4 regions of the Mesorhizobium sp. M1078 genome follow, and region 4 is predicted to be linked to each of the others. Evidence: predicted binding sites of a transcription regulator. Region 4 holds the regulator's gene; each other region holds the start of a gene.
What was found. The regulator LexA, encoded in region 4, represses DNA repair genes until DNA is damaged. The targets are predictions, from matches to a motif close to TGTTCNNNNTGTGTTCNG.
Positions count from the first base shown of each region.

Region 1: the regulator LexA is predicted to act here: its motif matches at 1,636-1,653, upstream of ssb (single-stranded DNA-binding protein).
Region 2: the regulator LexA is predicted to act here: its motif matches at 2,005-2,022, upstream of recA (recombinase RecA).
Region 3: the regulator LexA is predicted to act here: its motif matches at 1,745-1,762, upstream of NKH38_RS17825 (putative DNA modification/repair radical SAM protein).

Region 1 is NZ_JAMYMP010000006.1:87,827-92,022, forward strand. It holds gene NKH38_RS10915 (MarC family protein) at 1-58, shown strand, start outside; partial or broken gene NKH38_RS10920 (OsmC family protein) at 121-543, opposite strand; gene NKH38_RS10925 (DUF2306 domain-containing protein) at 566-964, opposite strand; gene ssb (single-stranded DNA-binding protein) at 1,002-1,535, opposite strand; gene NKH38_RS10935 (ABC transporter ATP-binding protein) at 1,746-2,147, opposite strand; gene NKH38_RS10940 (ArsR/SmtB family transcription factor) at 2,280-2,594, shown strand; gene NKH38_RS10945 (SRPBCC family protein) at 2,591-3,058, shown strand; gene NKH38_RS10950 (ATP-dependent Clp protease proteolytic subunit) at 3,088-3,696, shown strand; gene NKH38_RS10955 (hypothetical protein) at 3,843-4,064, shown strand.
Region 2 is NZ_JAMYMP010000006.1:219,993-224,188, forward strand. It holds gene alaS (alanine--tRNA ligase) at 1-582, opposite strand, end outside; gene recA (recombinase RecA) at 843-1,946, opposite strand; gene NKH38_RS11600 (carbohydrate kinase family protein) at 2,229-3,173, shown strand; gene NKH38_RS11605 (pseudouridine-5'-phosphate glycosidase) at 3,244-4,161, shown strand.
Region 3 is NZ_JAMYMP010000012.1:154,472-158,667, forward strand. It holds gene NKH38_RS17815 (aspartate aminotransferase family protein) at 1-111, shown strand, start outside; gene NKH38_RS17820 (glutamine synthetase family protein) at 147-1,532, shown strand; gene NKH38_RS17825 (putative DNA modification/repair radical SAM protein) at 1,764-2,999, shown strand; gene NKH38_RS17830 (UdgX family uracil-DNA binding protein) at 3,002-4,196, shown strand, end outside.
Region 4 is NZ_JAMYMP010000018.1:17,672-21,867, reverse strand. It holds gene kynU (kynureninase) at 1-901, opposite strand, end outside; gene NKH38_RS21825 (GntR family transcriptional regulator) at 1,069-1,833, shown strand; gene lexA (transcriptional repressor LexA) at 2,039-2,821, shown strand; gene NKH38_RS21815 (ComEC/Rec2 family competence protein) at 2,815-4,196, opposite strand, start outside.

The sequences.
Region 1 (4,196 bases), on a different contig from region 4:
GGCCGCGCTTGCGGTTCAGTTCGTCGCGGATGGCATCAAGGCGCTTATGGCGGGGTGAACGGCAGCCCCTGCTCCCTGCTCCCTGCTCCCTGCTCCCTGCTCCCTGCTCCCTGCTCCCTGCTCCACCGCCGTATCGACGACCTCGAAATCGTGGGTGATGACAGCCGTCTTGGCCAGCATGGCCGAGGCCGAGCAGTATTTCTCGATCGACAGGTTGATGGCGCGCTGGACCTTGTCGAGCGACAGCGCGTGGCCCGTGACGATGAAATGCATGTGGATGCGGGTGAAGACTTTCGGGTCGGTTTCGGCTCGGTCGGCGTCGAGTTCGACAACACAGTCCTCGATCGCCTCGCGGCCTTTTTCGAGGATGTGGACGACATCATAGGCCGAGCAGCCGCCGGTGTCGATCAGCACCAGTTCCATCGGGCTCGGACCCGGCGTCTTGCCTTCCGGCCCGGAGGCGGTTCCCAGCACAACCTTGTGGCCGCTGCCGGACTCGCCGACGAAGGTGCGCTCCTCGACCCATTTGATCCGTGCTTTCACGGCAATCTTCCTTCAGAAAGCGTCACTGGCCGAAGACGACCGTGTGCATGATCCGCCCCGGCAGCAGCGTGAACACGCCGGCGCCGATCAGGGCGAAAACATACAGCGATATCATGACCCTGCGATGTGTGGCGACCCGATGCATATGCGCGTGCCAGACCGCAAGCGGCACGGCGATCAACACTAAAATCGACAAGAGATGGATCGGGCTGAACGGACCGACGAGGCGTATCTGCTGGATCCAGAAACTGGAGATGGCGACGACCATCATCAGCGCCGCCCAGGCATAGCCGACGACACGATGACGCGTCGTGCCTTTCGGCAGCGCCAGTTGCGTAGCTCCAACGGCCAGCGCGGCAAGGGCCGCGAAGGCGTGCCATGGAATGGGAGGGCGCGCCGATAGAAGCGGTCCGAGCGACATCGCACCCTCTCCTCAGATATCGCTGACTATCGTCAGCTCAGAACGGGATTTCGTCGTCCAGTTCGCGCGACGAGCCGCCGCCACCGCCGCCCTTGGAACCGCCGCCACCGCTATTGCCGCCGCGGTTGAAGCTCTCATTGGGGCCAGACTGGCCGAAATCCGAGCCACGGCTCGCGCCGCCGCCGCCGGCATAGTTGCCGACCTGACCGCCGCCCTCGCCGCGAGAATCGAGCATCTGCAGCTCGCCGCGGAATTTCTGCAGCACGACTTCGGTCGTGTACTTGTCGGCGCCGGTCTGGTCTTGCCATTTGCGTGTCTGCAGCTGGCCTTCGACGTAAACCTTCATGCCCTTCTTCAGGTACTGCTCGGCGACCTTGGCGATCTGGTCATTGAAAATGACCACGTTGTGCCATTCGGTCTTTTCCTTGCGCTCGCCGGAGTTCTTGTCGCGCCAGCTTTCCGACGTGGCGATGCGGATGTTGACGACCGGATCACCGGAATTCAGGCGGCGGATTTCAGGGTCCGCGCCGAGGTTACCGACCAGAATGACCTTGTTGACGCTACCCGCCATGACACTTCTCCGTGCTCATCCGAAACAAATTTCAAGTCGTTCACCTTACAGGCCGCGCACAATCCTGGCTTGCCGCGGCTGGCTTTTCCCACAAGGTTTTTGTTCCCTTTTCGTTCCTATACTGTTAACCACGGATTGTCAAGGAATGGCAGCAATCGCCGACGCGGGCGCGTGGATTTAGCTGACACGCAGGGGCGAGAAGCGGTGTCGTCAGCGCCGTTTTTTAGCTGGCCGCAACGGACCGAAAAAGCCGCTCCACTCCATGCCCATGCCATGGGCGCGCTGTGCGATCACGGTTGGCGCCGACATCAGCCCGACTGCAGGTTCAGATTTCAGAGCCGGGTCATTCAGCAATTTCCCGATCGCGCGCCCGTGCCACCACACCTGAGCGACGAGCGCCGCTACCACCGCGATCAGGCCCCAGGTCCCCAATCCTTCGCCGAAGATGTAAATCCCGTATGGCGGCGATAGCGCCGTACCCAGCTTGGCCAACAAGATCACGGCCACGAAACCGATGACGGTGATCGCTCCTATACCGAGTACGAGGCGGCGATAGAGCCTCAGAGCCTCGTTGAGGTTCTCGGCGGACGAAAGATCGACGTTGGAATTCATAAATACTACTCCTGCCTCGCGATGATCGGCCCATCTTGTTCCCCACGGCTTAGAGGCCCGGCAGGATCCAATCAATACGCAGCATTCAAAACACCCCTTGCCAAATCGATAAGTATCGACTTATGCTTTGCCATGATCGAAGCAGAGATTTTTCGCGCCCTGGCCGACCCGACGCGACGCGCCGTCTACGAGCGGCTGACTTCCGGCGAGATGAGCGTGTCGGAGTTGCGCACCGGCATGAGCGTGTCGCAGCCGGCGGTGTCGCAGCACCTTGCCGTGCTGCGCGGCGCAGGCCTGGTCAGCGAAAGACGCGCCGGCCGCAACGCCTACTATCGCGCCGATCCGCAAGGGCTCGAGCCGCTGCTCGGCTGGATCGAACGCTACCGCGCATTCTGGCCGGAGCGCATCGAAAGACTGAAGGTCGTTTTGAAGGACATGGACCAATGACCGACGAAAAGCAGACGCAGACCGCCAAAGATGCCCTCGCCTTCGAATGCGATCTGCCGGACGCACCGGAAAAAGTGTGGCGGGCACTGACCGTGCCGGACCTCTTGGCGGAATGGATGATGCCGAACGACATCAATCCGGAAACCGGCAGCCGCTTTGCCTTTGCCGGGCCTGAGAAGCCGATCGAGTGCGAAGTGCTCGATGCCGAACCGGGGCGCCTGCTGCGCTATTCCTGGCGCGAGCGTTCCGGCGACGCCGACCGCGAGGAGCTGGGGAGCATCGTCACCTTCACACTCGCCCGCACCGTTTCCGGCGGCACGCATCTGCGCATCGTCCATGACGGGTTTGTCCTGACGCCTGCGGTCGCGATGGCCGGCGCCGGCTGCCGGCTCTGGCTGCGCGCATACAAGCCCAAGCGGCCTGTCGCCGCCAACGCGCCACGCCTGTTGCTGCGCGCCGCCTAAACCGGAAAAATCAAAACGGAGACAATGAGATGAGCGGCTTTGCCAATCTGGTGCCGATGGTGATCGAGCAATCGAGCCGCGGCGAACGCGCCTTCGACATTTTCTCGCGGCTGCTGCGCGAGCGCATCATCTTCGTCAATGGCGAGATCAATGACGGCATGTCGGCGCTGGTCTGCGCCCAGCTCCTGTCGCTGGAATCGGACAATCCCGACAAGGAGATCTCGCTCTACATCAACTCGCCGGGCGGCGTGGTGACCAGCGGTTTCGCCATCTACGACACGATGCAATATGTCAGCTGCCCGGTGTCGACCGTGTGCATGGGCTTTGCCGCGTCGATGGCCTCCTTCCTGCTGATGGCGGGAACGCCGGGGCGGCGCATCGCGCTGCCCAATGCCAGCATCGTGCTGCATCAGCCTTTGGGCGGCTTCCAGGGCCAGGCCTCCGACATCCAGCGTCACGCCGAAGGCATTTTGCGCACCAAGCGGCACATGGCCGACCTCTACGCTCACCATTGCGGCCGCACCCACGAAGAGGTCGAACGCACGCTCGACCGCGATTTCTTCATGACCGCGAAGGAGGCCAAGGACTGGGGCCTCGTCGACCACGTCTTCGACACCCGCAAGCAGGCAGCGGCCTGATCGGCGGATTGAATGCAGGCCGGTGTTCCCTCAATTTCAACGCCGCTGGTCTGGCCTCGCCTTGAGCGCGGCACTATAGTCTTGCCATGCGCTACCACCTGAACAGACTGACCATAGCCATTGCCATCACGGCGGCGACATCGAGCATGGCCTTTGCCGGGGGCAGCACCAGCACGTCGCGGAAAGGCGCCCTGCCCGGCGTGACCGGCGACTACCGCATCGCCAAGCCCGCGCCGCAGCCGGAGCCGGACGACGCGCTGTCTGCCGGCGAGAACGGCACGTTCAAGATCGGCGACACCGATGTCAGGATTTCCGGCAGCATCACTGTCGATGTCGGCACGGGTGGGATCAAGCCGCCGCGCCGGTAGCCCCTTTTCCCAGCTACTATACGGGAGAGAAAGCCTGCGCCGACGACTTCCTCGCAAAAGAACAGCCCCGCCGTTGCGTCCGCTAACGGTCGGGGCTTTTTTTGGATTCCAAATCCAAACTGCCGGTAGTGT
Region 2 (4,196 bases), on a different contig from region 4:
GTCCTCCTCCGGGCTGCCGGGAGGGCCGCCCCAGATGTGATCGCCACGGTCGATGAAGATTTCCGAGCACGGCCCGCACGGTCCGGTGTCGCCCATAGCCCAGAAATTGTCGGAGGTCGGGATGCGGATGATGCGGTCATCGGAGAAACCGGCGATCTTCTTCCAGAAGCCGGCCGCCTCGTCATCGGTGTGATAGACAGTGACCAGCAGCTTGTCCTTGTTCAGCCCGAACTCCTTGGTGATCAGGTTCCAGGCCAGTTCGATGGCGCGCTCCTTGAAATAGTCGCCGAAGGAGAAATTGCCGAGCATTTCGAAGAAGGTCAGATGGCGCGCGGTGTAGCCGACATTGTCGAGGTCGTTGTGCTTGCCGCCGGCCCGCACGCTTTTCTGCGCGGTGGTGGCGCGCGAATAGGACCGCTTCTCCAGGCCGGTGAAGACGTTCTTGAACTGCACCATGCCGGCATTGGTGAACATCAGCGTCGGGTCGTTGCGCGGCACCAGCGGGCTCGAGGCCACGACCTCGTGGCCCTCCTTGCGAAAATAGTCGAGGAATGTCGACCGGATCTCGTTCACGCCACTCATGACTGCTGCCTTTTCGCGAAAACCGCCGGCACGGCCGGCGGACACTGGTCTCTGCTTTTTAGAAGATCGACTTGGCCTTTTAGCGGGCACGCCCCACCCTGTCCAGAAACACGGAATTGGGCCAATCCGGCAACTGCCAAGCCGGCTTCACGCTGCCCAAAAACGAAAACCGCCGGCGCGAAGGCCGGCGGTTTGAAACGCAATACTAAAGAACTCGGTTACTTAAGCATCGGGTAATAGACCGGATTTATGGCCGTGCCCTACATGGCGCCGGATTCTTCCTCGAAGCCGTCGTCGCTTTCGCCGCGCTCGGGGCCGCCATTTTCAAGAAATTTCTCGGCGATCAGCCCGGCATTCTGCCGCAGCGCAAGTTCGATCTCGCGCGCCGTGTCGGGATTGTCGCGCAGGAACAGTTTGGCGTTTTCGCGACCTTGGCCGAGACGCTGCGAATTGTAGGAGAACCAGGCGCCGGACTTCTCGACCACGCCGGCCTTGACGCCGAGATCGACCAGTTCGCCGGTCTTGGAGACGCCCTCGCCATACATGATGTCGAACTCGACCACCTTGAAGGGCGGCGCCAGCTTGTTCTTGACCACCTTGACCCGGGTCTGGTTGCCGACGACCTCGTCGCGGTCCTTGACCGAGCCGATGCGGCGGATGTCGAGGCGCACCGAAGCGTAGAATTTCAGCGCGTTGCCGCCGGTCGTGGTTTCGGGCGAACCGAACATGACGCCGATCTTCATGCGGATCTGGTTGATGAAGATGACCATGGTGTTGGAGCGCGAGATCGAGGCGGTCAGCTTGCGCAGCGCCTGGCTCATCAGACGCGCCTGAAGACCGGGCAGAGAATCGCCCATCTCGCCCTCGATTTCAGCGCGCGGCGTCAGTGCCGCCACCGAATCGACCACCAGAACGTCGATGGCGCCGGAACGCACCAGCGTGTCGCAGATTTCCAGCGCCTGCTCGCCGGTGTCGGGCTGCGAGATCAGCAGGTTTTCGAGGTCCACGCCGAGCTTGCGGGCATAGACCGGGTCGAGCGCATGCTCGGCATCGACGAAGGCGCAGATGCCGCCTTTCTTCTGGGCTTCCGCCACCGTATGCAGCGCCAGCGTCGTCTTGCCCGAGCTTTCCGGCCCGTAGATCTCGACAATGCGGCCGCGCGGCAGGCCGCCAACGCCAAGCGCGATGTCGAGGCCCAGCGATCCCGTCGGCACGGTTTCGATCTCGACGACCTGCTCATTGGCGCCAAGCCGCATGATCGAGCCCTTGCCGAAGGCGCGCTCGATTTGCGACAGCGCTGCGTCCAGAGCCTTTGATTTGTCCACCGCTTTGTCCTCTACAAGCCGCAAAGAATTCTGAGCCATGATACATCACCCCTTGGTCGTCAATGAAGGCCGGACAATCCGTAATCCCTGCCCATTTTGTACTACTTTTGTTCTCATTTGGCAAGAGGGGTCAAATGACTGAAAAACCATCTTTATCCGGATTTGTTCTTTTTTTGTCTCGTGGTTTTGTTTTCGGATGCGTTCCGCATTGGGCCAGACGCTCCGGCTGTTTCGATCGGCCGAATCGCCGGCTCGCCTGCGAAGCTCCGCCGCACAGCGTAGCGCTTGTGCGGCTCGAATAACAAAGGTCATATCGCCGGCATGGTGAAATCAGCAAAGATACTGGCGGTGGGCGGCGCCCATATCGATCGCCGCGGCCATGTGTCGGGCACGTACGTGCCCGCGGCGTCCAACCCCGGCACGATGCGCGAGGATGTCGGCGGCGGCGTATTCAACGCGCTGCGCAGCCTGGTGCGGCGCGGCGTCTCGGCCTCGCTTTTGTCGGTGCGCGGCGGCGATGCCTCGGCCGAGACGGTTGCGCGCGCCATCGCCGACTCCGGCATTGCCGACCTGTCGGCGGTTTTCCTCGACCGCACGACGCCGAGCTACACGGCGCTGATCGATCGCGACGGCGAGCTGATCACCGGCTTTGCCGATATGGCGCTCTACGATTTGGCGTTCCCCAAGCAGATCCGCCGCTCCAAGGTGCGCGAGTTGGTCGCCGAGGCCGATGCGGTGCTCTGCGACGCCAATCTGCCATCAACGGCGCTGGAGCGGCTGGTGGGGCTCGCCGCCGGCAAGCCGGTGTTCGCCATCGCCATTTCGCCGGCCAAGGTGGTGCGGCTGATACCGGTGCTGAAGGAACTCGCGCAGGTCTTCATGAACCGGCGCGAGGCCATGGCGCTGGCCGGCGTCGATGCCAATGCCACCGAGCGCGAGACCGTCGACGGACTGCGCTGCAGCGGCCTCACCAGTGGCGTGGTGACGGCGGGCGACGGCCCGGTGCTGGGATTCGACGAAGCCGGCGCCTTCTCTATCCTGCCGCCGGCGCCGAGAAAAGTCGCCGACGTAACCGGCGCCGGCGACGCGCTGGCCGGCGCCACCATCGCTGCCCTGCTGCGCGGCCTGGCATTGCGCCAGGCCCTCCGCGAAGGCGTTGCCGCGGCGACGCTCGCCATCGAAAGTTCGGATGCCGTGCCGGCCTTCACCGCCGCGACCTTCACCGAGGCACTGGCTCTTGTGCCCGACGCGCAGGAAATGGCATGAGGGCGGCCAATTGCCATTGCCGGAGCGCGACGTCCAAGCGGACGCGCGGATCTCCGGATCGGAGACCATCATGACACCGCAAAGCGCCCGCCCCTTCATCGACCTCCACGCGCCCGTGGCCGAGGCGCTCGCCGCTGGCCGCCCCGTCGTGGCGCTGGAAAGCACCATCATCACCCATGGCATGCCTTACCCCGACAATGGCGCCATGGCCGCCAATGTCGAAAAGATAATCCTGGATAATGGCGCGGTGCCAGCGACGATCGCCGTGGTCGCCGGCCGCATCAAGATCGGGCTTTCCGACGGCGAGCGCGAGTCGCTGGCCATGACCGGCGACGCCATGAAGCTGTCGCGCGCCGATCTCGGCTTTGCGGTGGCGCAAGGCCGCACCGGCGGCACCACGGTCGCCGCCACCATGATCGCCGCTGACATGGTCGGGATAAAGGTGTTCGCCACCGGCGGCATTGGCGGCGTCCACAAGGGCGCGGAAAAGAGCTTCGACATCTCGGCCGATCTCGACGAGTTGGCGCGCACGCCGGTCATCGTCGTCTCGGCCGGCGCCAAGGCGATCCTCGACATCGAAAAGACGCTGGAAGTGCTGGAGACGCGCGGCGTGCCGGTGATTGGCCATGGCTGCGAGACGATGCCGGCCTTCTGGTCGCGGCATTCGCCGTTCCGCGCGCCGCTGACCCTGCACAGACCGGAAGAGATCGCGCATTTCTACAAGACCAGGGCGGCACTTGGCCTGGTCGGCGGCATGCTGATCGCCAACCCGGTGCCGCAGGACGATGAAATCCCGGCCGACGAGATGGCCGGCTATATCGAGGCCGCGCAGAAGGCGGCGGAAGTGCAGAATGTGACCGGTAAGGCGGTGACGCCGTTCCTGTTGGGCAAAATCCTCGAACTGACCGGCGGCCGGAGCTTGAAGACCAACATCGCGCTGGTCGAGAACAATGCGCGGCTGGCGGCGAGGATTGCGACGGCGCTGTAGGATCGCCTAAGTCGGCGGGACAGCACCCCCCTCTG
Region 3 (4,196 bases), on a different contig from region 4:
CTGATCGCGCCCTTTCACAACATGATGCTGATCTCACCGGCCACCACCGGCGCCCAGGTCAACCGGCTGATCACCGCCTTCGCCACGGTTGCGGCAAGGCTGACGGCATGAGACAAGCTGCCAAGCCAAACTCGAGTACACTAATCATGACTTCACCTTCGGGCTCGACGCCCGCCGAGGCGCAAGCCTTTCTCGACGCCCATCCCGAAATCGAAGCCTTCGATATCGTCTTGACCGACGCCAACGGGGTCGGCCGCGGCAAGATCGTGCGCCGGCATGAGCTGAAAAGCATCTTCGAGGGCGGCCGCCACATGCCGATCTCGATCCTCGGCCTCGACATCACCGGCGAGGATGTTCACGAAACCGGGCTGATCTGGACGACCGGCGATGGCGACCTCAGGGCCTGGCCGATCCCCGGCACCCTGGTGCCGCTTTACGGCACGAACCCGCCGCGCGGCCAGTTGCTGATGGCGATGTACCATCTCGAGGGACAGCCTATGTCGTCGGACCCACGGCTGGCGCTGGCCAGGCAGGTCGACATCTTGGCGGCCAAGGGCCTCTATCCCGCCGGCGCCTTCGAACTCGAATTTTTCCTGCTTGCCAATGAGCGTGACGCCGACGGCAAGGTAAAGCCGGCGGACGCCGTGCTCGACGGCCGCCGCTCGGCCAAGACGGAAGTCTATTCCGTCGACCATCTGCACGGCATGGAGCCGCTGTTTTCCGACATCTATGCCGCGGCTAAGGCGCAAGGCATTCCGGCCGAAACGGTGATTTCCGAATACGCGCCCGGCCAGTACGAGCTGACGCTGAACTATCGCAAGGATGTCATGCGGGCGGCCGACGACCTCGTCATGTTGAAGCGGCTGGTGCGGGCGCAGGCGCGCCGCCATGGTGTCACCGCCTGCTTCATGGCCAAGCCGATCGAAAAATACGCCGGCTCCGGCATGCATTTCCATGTTTCGTTGCAGGACAAGAACGGCCGCAACGTTTTTGCCGAGGCTGGCGGCGAAAGCTGGTCGCTGCCGCTGCTGCAGGGGCTCGGCGGGCTGATCCAGACCATGGCCGAATCGATGCTGGTGTTTGCGCCGCACGCCAATTCCTGGCGGCGCTTCGTCTCGCAGTCCTATGCGCCGGTGGCGCCGACCTGGGGCGTCAACAACCGTTCGGTGGCGCTGCGCATCCCGGCGGGCGACGCCAAGAACCGGCGCATCGAGCACCGGCCGTCGGGCGTCGACGCCAATCCCTACCTGATCGCGGCAACGGTGCTGGCCGGCATCATCAAGGGTCTGGACGAAGGCCTCGACCCCGGCCCTGAAACCACTGGGAATGGCTATGAAGCCGCTGTCACGCGCACGACCATGCCGGTCGACTGGCGCGCCGCGATCGAGGCGGCGCGGGCCTCGAGCTTCCTGAAAGAGGCGCTTGGCGAGGATCTGCATCGCACCTTCGTGGCGATCAAGCAGTCGGAGTATCTGCGCGTCGCGCGTACGGTGAGCGAGCTGGACTACCACCTCTACCTGCACGAGGTCTGAGAGACCGTTTCGAAATTCTACTCCGGCGGCCATCGATGGTGGTTTCTGCGCTTCCGATGCTCACGGACCAAATGTCCGCTGCGCTTCGGTTCTCGAAACCACCACCATATGACTCGCCAGAGCGAATTTCGAAACGGTCTCTGATTGCCCTGACGGCGGGCGGCGATCACTTTTTCGCCGCCTGCATCAAATGAGGTGGCGCTGCAGCCTTCAAGAACATATCATGAACAGATGAGCGCGCCCACCGTCCGTGAAAAGCTGGCAATCCTGTCTGACGCCGCCAAATACGACGCCTCCTGTGCTTCGTCCGGCTCGGCGAAGAAGGATTCGCTCCAATCCGGCGGTATCGGCTCCACAGAAGGCATGGGCATCTGCCATTCCTACGCGCCGGATGGCCGCTGCATTTCGCTCCTGAAAATCCTGCTCACCAATTTCTGCATTTACGATTGCAGCTACTGCATCAACCGCTCGTCATCGAATGTGCGCCGCGCCCGCTTTAGCATCGACGAGGTGGTGAAGCTGACCATGGACTTTTATCGGCGCAACTACATCGAAGGCCTGTTCCTGTCCTCCGGCGTCATCCGTTCGCCCGACGAGACCATGGCCGAAATGGTGGAAGTGGCGCGGCGGCTGCGGCTGGACGAAAAATTCTCCGGCTATATTCATCTGAAGACCATTCCGGAAAGCTCGGCCGAACTGGTCGAGCAGGCCGGGCTCTACGCCGACCGGCTGTCTATCAATGTCGAACTGCCAACCGATGAGGGCGTGAAGAAACTAGCGCCGGAGAAGAAGCCGCAAACGATCCGGCTTTCCATGGCGAACCTGCGCCGGAAGATGGAGGAAAAGGCCGAGCCGACGTTGCGGACCAAGAAGCGCGAACGCTTTGCGCCCGGAGGTCAGTCGACGCAGATGATCGTCGGCGCCGACAAGACATCCGACGACGGTATCTTGCACTCCAGTGCGCGGCTCTATGGCAGCTACCATCTGCGGCGCGTCTATTACTCCGCCTTCAGCCCGATCCCGGATTCGTCATCGTCGCTGCCGCTCCAGAAACCGCCGCTGATGCGCGAGCACCGGCTCTATCAGGCCGACTGGCTGATGCGCTTCTACGGCTTTTCGCAGCCGGAAATCCTCGCCGGCAGCAGCGACGGCATGCTCGATCTCGCCATTGACCCCAAGCTCGCCTGGGCTTTGCGCAATCGGGCGAGGTTTCCCGTCGACATCAACCGCGCCGATCGGGAAGCGCTGCTGCGGGTTCCGGGTCTGGGCACCAAGGTGGTGGCGAAGATCCTTGAAACCCGCCGCCACCGACGTATGCGGCTGGAAGATGTCGGACGGATCTGCCATTCGATCGCCAAGCTGAGGCCCTTCATCATCGCCGAAGGCTGGTCGCCGGGCGGACTCACCGACAAGACAGGCCTGCGCGATACGATCGTAAAGTCCTGCGAACAACTGTCGCTGTTTTGACCATGCAGCCGGCCCAGCTCCACCTTGCCCGATACACTGTCCGGCTAGCGAGCCAGACCGATTTCGCCGGTTGGCGCGATGCGGCACGGCGTCTGACGCTGAATGAGGTCCGGCCTGAGGATATTAGTTGGGGTGTCGGGTCCGACGCCAATGATCCTCGAGATGCCTTGCCGGCGGTGCCAGAGGGCGCGCAGCTTACCGTCCCGCGCGAGTTCATCGCCCATGCCGAAACCGCCTTCTGCCACTCCGACCCCGGCCGGTTTGCCTTTCTCTACTGGATGCTTTGGCGCCTGCGCACCGAGCCGAAACTGCTGGCGATCGCATCCGATCCCGACACCAGGCGGCTCGAAGCCATGGAAAAGGCGGTGCGGCGCGACGGCCATAAGATGCATGCCTTCGTACGCTTCCGGAAGATCGGCTACGGCGAGGACGAGCGCTACGTCGCCTGGTTCGAGCCGGAGCATTTCATTGTCGAGCGCAACGCGGATTTCTTCGTCCGGCGGTTCACCGGCATGCGCTGGACCGTCCTGACGCCCTATGCCTCCGCCGACTGGAATGGCGAAAGGCTGGCGATCGGCCCGGGTGCGGCCAAGGGCGATGCACCCGATCAGGACGACACCGAGGCGTTGTGGCTGACCTATTTCCAGAACATCTTCAACCCGGCGCGGCTCAAGGTGAAGGCGATGCAGAAGGAGATGCCGAAGAAATATTGGCGGAACCTTCCCGAGGCCTCGCTCATTCCAGATCTGATCGCAGGAGCGGACGAGGCCGCTATAGCCATGATTGCCAGACAACCGACGACGCCGGCGCCGCACCACGCCAAGCTGCAGGCAAGACATTGGCCGAAGCCCGAGCCGGCCGAGGCGCCGGATGAAGACGATGCCAAGACGATTTCCGATTTGCGCGAGGCTGCAAAGGGTTGTCGTCGCTGCCCGCTCTGGCGCGACGCGACACAGACCGTGTTCGGCGAGGGGCCGGATGACGCCAAGGTGGTCTTCGTCGGCGAACAACCTGGCGATCAGGAAGATCTCGCCGGCAAACCTTTTGTCGGGCCAGCGGGCAAAGTGTTCGATGCAATTCTCGATGACGCAGGCGTCGACCGGCAAAAAGTCTACGTCACCAACGCCGTCAAGCACTTCAAGTTCGAGCCGCGCGGCAAGCGCCGCATCCACTCGAAGCCAAATACCGGCGAAGTCC
Region 4 (4,196 bases):
CGATGTCGTTCCAGATATCGAGCGCGCCCTTGAGCGCCCGCATCGACAGCACCGGCTGCGTTCCGCACAGGAAGCGGCGAATGCCGCTGCCGACGGCAAAGCCCTGCTCGAAGGCAAAGGGCCGCGCATGGCCCCACCAGCCGCTGAGCGGCTGGTGGGCATCGTCATGGTGGCGCTCGGCCGCGTAGATGAAGGCTGGCGAGCCCGGGCCGCCATTGAGGTATTTGTAGGTGCAGCCGACGGCGAAATCGGCATTGGCACGGTCGAGTTCGACCGGCAAGGCGCCGGCGGTGTGGCAGAGATCCCAGATGATCAGCGCGCCGGCGTCATGTGCCTTGCGCGTCAGCGCCGCCATGTCGCGCAACTGGCCGGATTTGTAGTTGACGTGGTTGACCAGGATGACGGCAACGCTGTCGTCGATCAGGTCCTCGATTGCGGCCGCGTCGACGCCCTCCAGCCGCAGCCGCGTTCCCGGCCGGGTCGAGGCGACGCCTTCGGCCATGTAGAGGTCGGTCGGGAAACTGTCGCCCTCGGCAACGATGACCGACCGATTCGGCCGCATGCCGAGCGCGGCGTGCAGCAACTTGTAGATGTTGATCGAGGTTGTGTCGCAGACCACCGTCTGCCCGTCAGCCGCGCCGATCAGTCGTCCGAGCTGATCTCCCAGTTCCACCGGCATGTTGAACCAGCCAGCGGTGTTCCAGGCGCGAATGAGGTCGTGCGCCCATTCCTGCGTGGCGGCCTGCTGCAATTCGCTGAAGACGGCTGGTGACGCGGCACCCAGCGAATTGCCGTCGAGATAAATTACGCCTTGCGGCAAGACAAAGCGTTCGCGCATGGAGCGCAGCGGATCGGCGGCATCCATTGCTTCGATTGTAGCGAGATCGGGTGTCGTGCTCATGATCCGGCGCCCCTCCATGGACAAACGCGCGCGGCGGAGCCTGCCGCCCAAACATGCCGGCGATCTTGAGTGGTCGCCCTTGAACTGTCAAACATTATATATAATTCACCCATTGAAAGGCTTTGATATATAATGATCCGCCGAGCGTTTATGACTGATGGATCACGATGCTGGATGACGAGCAGACCTCGAAGACGGAAGTGGCCTATCGCCTGCTCAGGCGCGATATTCTTGCGACCCGGCTGGCGCCTGCCGCGCCGTTGAAGCTGAGCACGTTGCGCAACACCTACGGCATCGGCTGGACGCCGTTGCGCGAAGCGCTGTCGCGGCTGGAGGCGGAACGGCTTGTGACCGCCATCAGCAACCGCGGGTTTGCGGTCGCTCCCGTCTCTCGGGCGGAGCTCGAGGATCTGGCGCGTGCGCGGCTGGTGGTCGAACTGCCCCTGCTGGTGGAATCGATCGAGAAAGGCGACCGTGAGTGGGAAGACGCGGTCGTTGCCGCCCACTATCGTCTCTCACGGTGCGGGTCTGTTCTCGACGATCCATCGGATGATGCGGTCGACGCGTGGTACGAAAAACACGATGCCTTCCATGCGGCGCTGCTCAGTGCCGCGACATCCAGCTGGCTGCTGCGCTTCAATGCAACGATTTCCGACCAATTGCATCGCCATCACCGCTTTCTGGGTCTGGCCCCCACGCTGCGCGCCGCCGCCGGCCGCACGGATGGGCACCGGAAGGCCGTGGCGGCCCTGCGCGACGCCGTGGCGATCGAACACCATACCGCCCTGATGGAAGCGGCCCTCGATCGCGACGTCGAACGTGCGAAAACTCTGATGACCGCTCACATCGGCTCCACGCTGCAGGTCTATGCCCAGAGCGAACCCGGCGCGGATGCTGCGCAGCCCCGTCCGAAAGGGAAGCGGCGATCGTAACCGACGACGCAGGGCACTTTGTCTTCGTTTCACCCCGTTGCTGGCAACTGGGCGCAGGCGGCGCTCGCAGCGCCGAACGTTACGCTGAACAAAACGTCAACACATTCATTAAACTTTAAAAGGTTGCGGAACACAACTGGAACAGATAGTGTTTGTTCTGGGTTTGTTTTTTCCGATTCTGGTTTCAGAACCCTTGGGGGCCGCGATGCTGACGCGCAAACAACATGAGCTTCTGATGTTCATCCATGAACGCCTGAAGGAGAGCGGAATCCCGCCGTCCTTCGACGAGATGAAGGAAGCGCTCGACCTCGCCTCCAAGTCCGGCATCCACCGACTGATCACAGCGCTTGAGGAGCGCGGTTTCATTCGCCGGCTGCCGAACCGGGCGCGCGCGCTGGAAGTGCTGCGGCTACCCGACTCGATCGCACCAGGCCTCAATGCGGCGAGGAAGTTTTCGCCGAGCGTCATTCAGGGCAGTCTTGGTCAAACCGGCCAAGGGCAAGGCGGCCAGGGACAAGGCGCGTTGGGCCAAGGCGGTCTCGGCCGCCAGATCAGGCCGGGCTCGCCGTCGCGTTCGATGTCGGCCGGCAATGACGATGCCGTTTCCGCGATTTCAATCCCGGTTATGGGACGCATCGCCGCCGGCGTGCCGATCGACGCCATCCAGCATCAGACCCATTCGATCTCGGTGCCGCCCGACATGATCATGGGCGGCGAACACTACGCGCTCGAGGTTAAGGGCGATTCGATGATCGAGGCCGGCATTTTCGATGGCGACACGGTCATCATCCGCAATGCCGACACAGCCAGCCCCGGCGAGATCGTGGTGGCGTTGGTCGACGATGAGGAAGCGACCCTGAAACGCTTCCGCCGCAAGGGCGCCTCGATCGCCCTGGAAGCCGCCAACCCGGCCTACGAGACCCGCATTTTTGGACCGGACAGGGTGAAGGTGCAGGGCAAGCTTGTCGGATTGATCCGGCGCTACTGAGCCGGCTTGGGTTTGTACTTTTCACGCTGGTTGTAAGGCGGCAGGCCGCGCGCTTCGCGGGAGAAGCGGCGTTGCTCGTGCCAGGGGCGATACGGCTTGTCGACGGCGAAGCGGATGGTTGGCGCTGCCGCTGCCGATTGCGGATCGAAGAAGACGGCGGCGCTGCCGTCGCGGGCCAGCTGTTTCTTAGTCACGACCAGCACCAGCGGGTCGCGGCACGGATTGTAGGCGGTGGCGTCATCGATGACGATCAGGCTCGCGAAGGCACAGGCCGGCCGCGCCGTCTTGCGGTCTTTCGCAAGCGCTACAATGGCTCCGGAAGGGTGCCGGGCGATACAGAGATCGCCGGTGCAATAGAAGGGCGAGCCGGGCGGCAGATCGAGCGGATCGAGATCGAACCGCGTATCTGTTGCCTCGAAAATCTCAGGTGGGATAATGGTTTCGGCCCGCAGCGCCCGTTTCCAATTGTCCGTGGTGAATTCGTTGGAGCGTTCGCGGTTGAGGGCGAGTTCGCCGCCACCGATCGGCATGGCCACCAGATGCGCATCCTCGGATATGAGCACGTCGGGCGTAAGCACCTGCGGCACCGTCAACAGGCCGGCCAGCGCGAAAGGCACGGCCGCCAACCTGAGCCAGGTGGTGGCCATGGTGGCGATGACGAGGGCGACCGCCACCAACAGCACCGAGCGGATGGAGATCAGCCCGACGGCGTCGACCGGCGAGCGCTCGGAAATCCAGGCCGATATAGCGATCATCGCCATCAGACCCTTGCCCATCACATAGAGGAGCGGCCCGTCGGCGCCGAACGGCATCGCCAGTGCGCTGAGCACGGCAAAGGGCATGACGATCAACGAAACAATCGGCATCACGGCCAGATTGGCGATCAGGCTGAGCGGCGACACACGCTGAAAATGCCAGATGGCGAACAGCAAGGTTGCACTGCCGGCGATGATCGAGGTCATGGCGAGGCCGCCCATGGCCAGCGCGAATTTTCGCGACAGGAAGCCGACGAAGGAGCGCTTTGCCAGCGGCGTTCTCACCTTGTCGGCGCGGTAATCGGCCCAGCCGGCATAGGCGCCGACAAGGGCGGCAGTGGCGGCAAACGACATCTGGAAGCTGGGACCGACCACCTCGTGCGGCGACACCAGGATGACGGCAATGGCGGAGATCGCCAGATTGCGCATGGTGAGTGCGGCGCGATCAAACAGCACGGCGACAAGCATGACCGCCAGCATGATGAAGCTGCGCTCGGCGGCAACCACGACGCCTGAAATAACGAGATAGGCGGCGATCGAGACAAGCGCTGCCGCGGCCGCATATTTCTTCACCGGCCGGCGCGAAGAGAAATCGGGAAACAGCGCAAAGGCGCCACGCA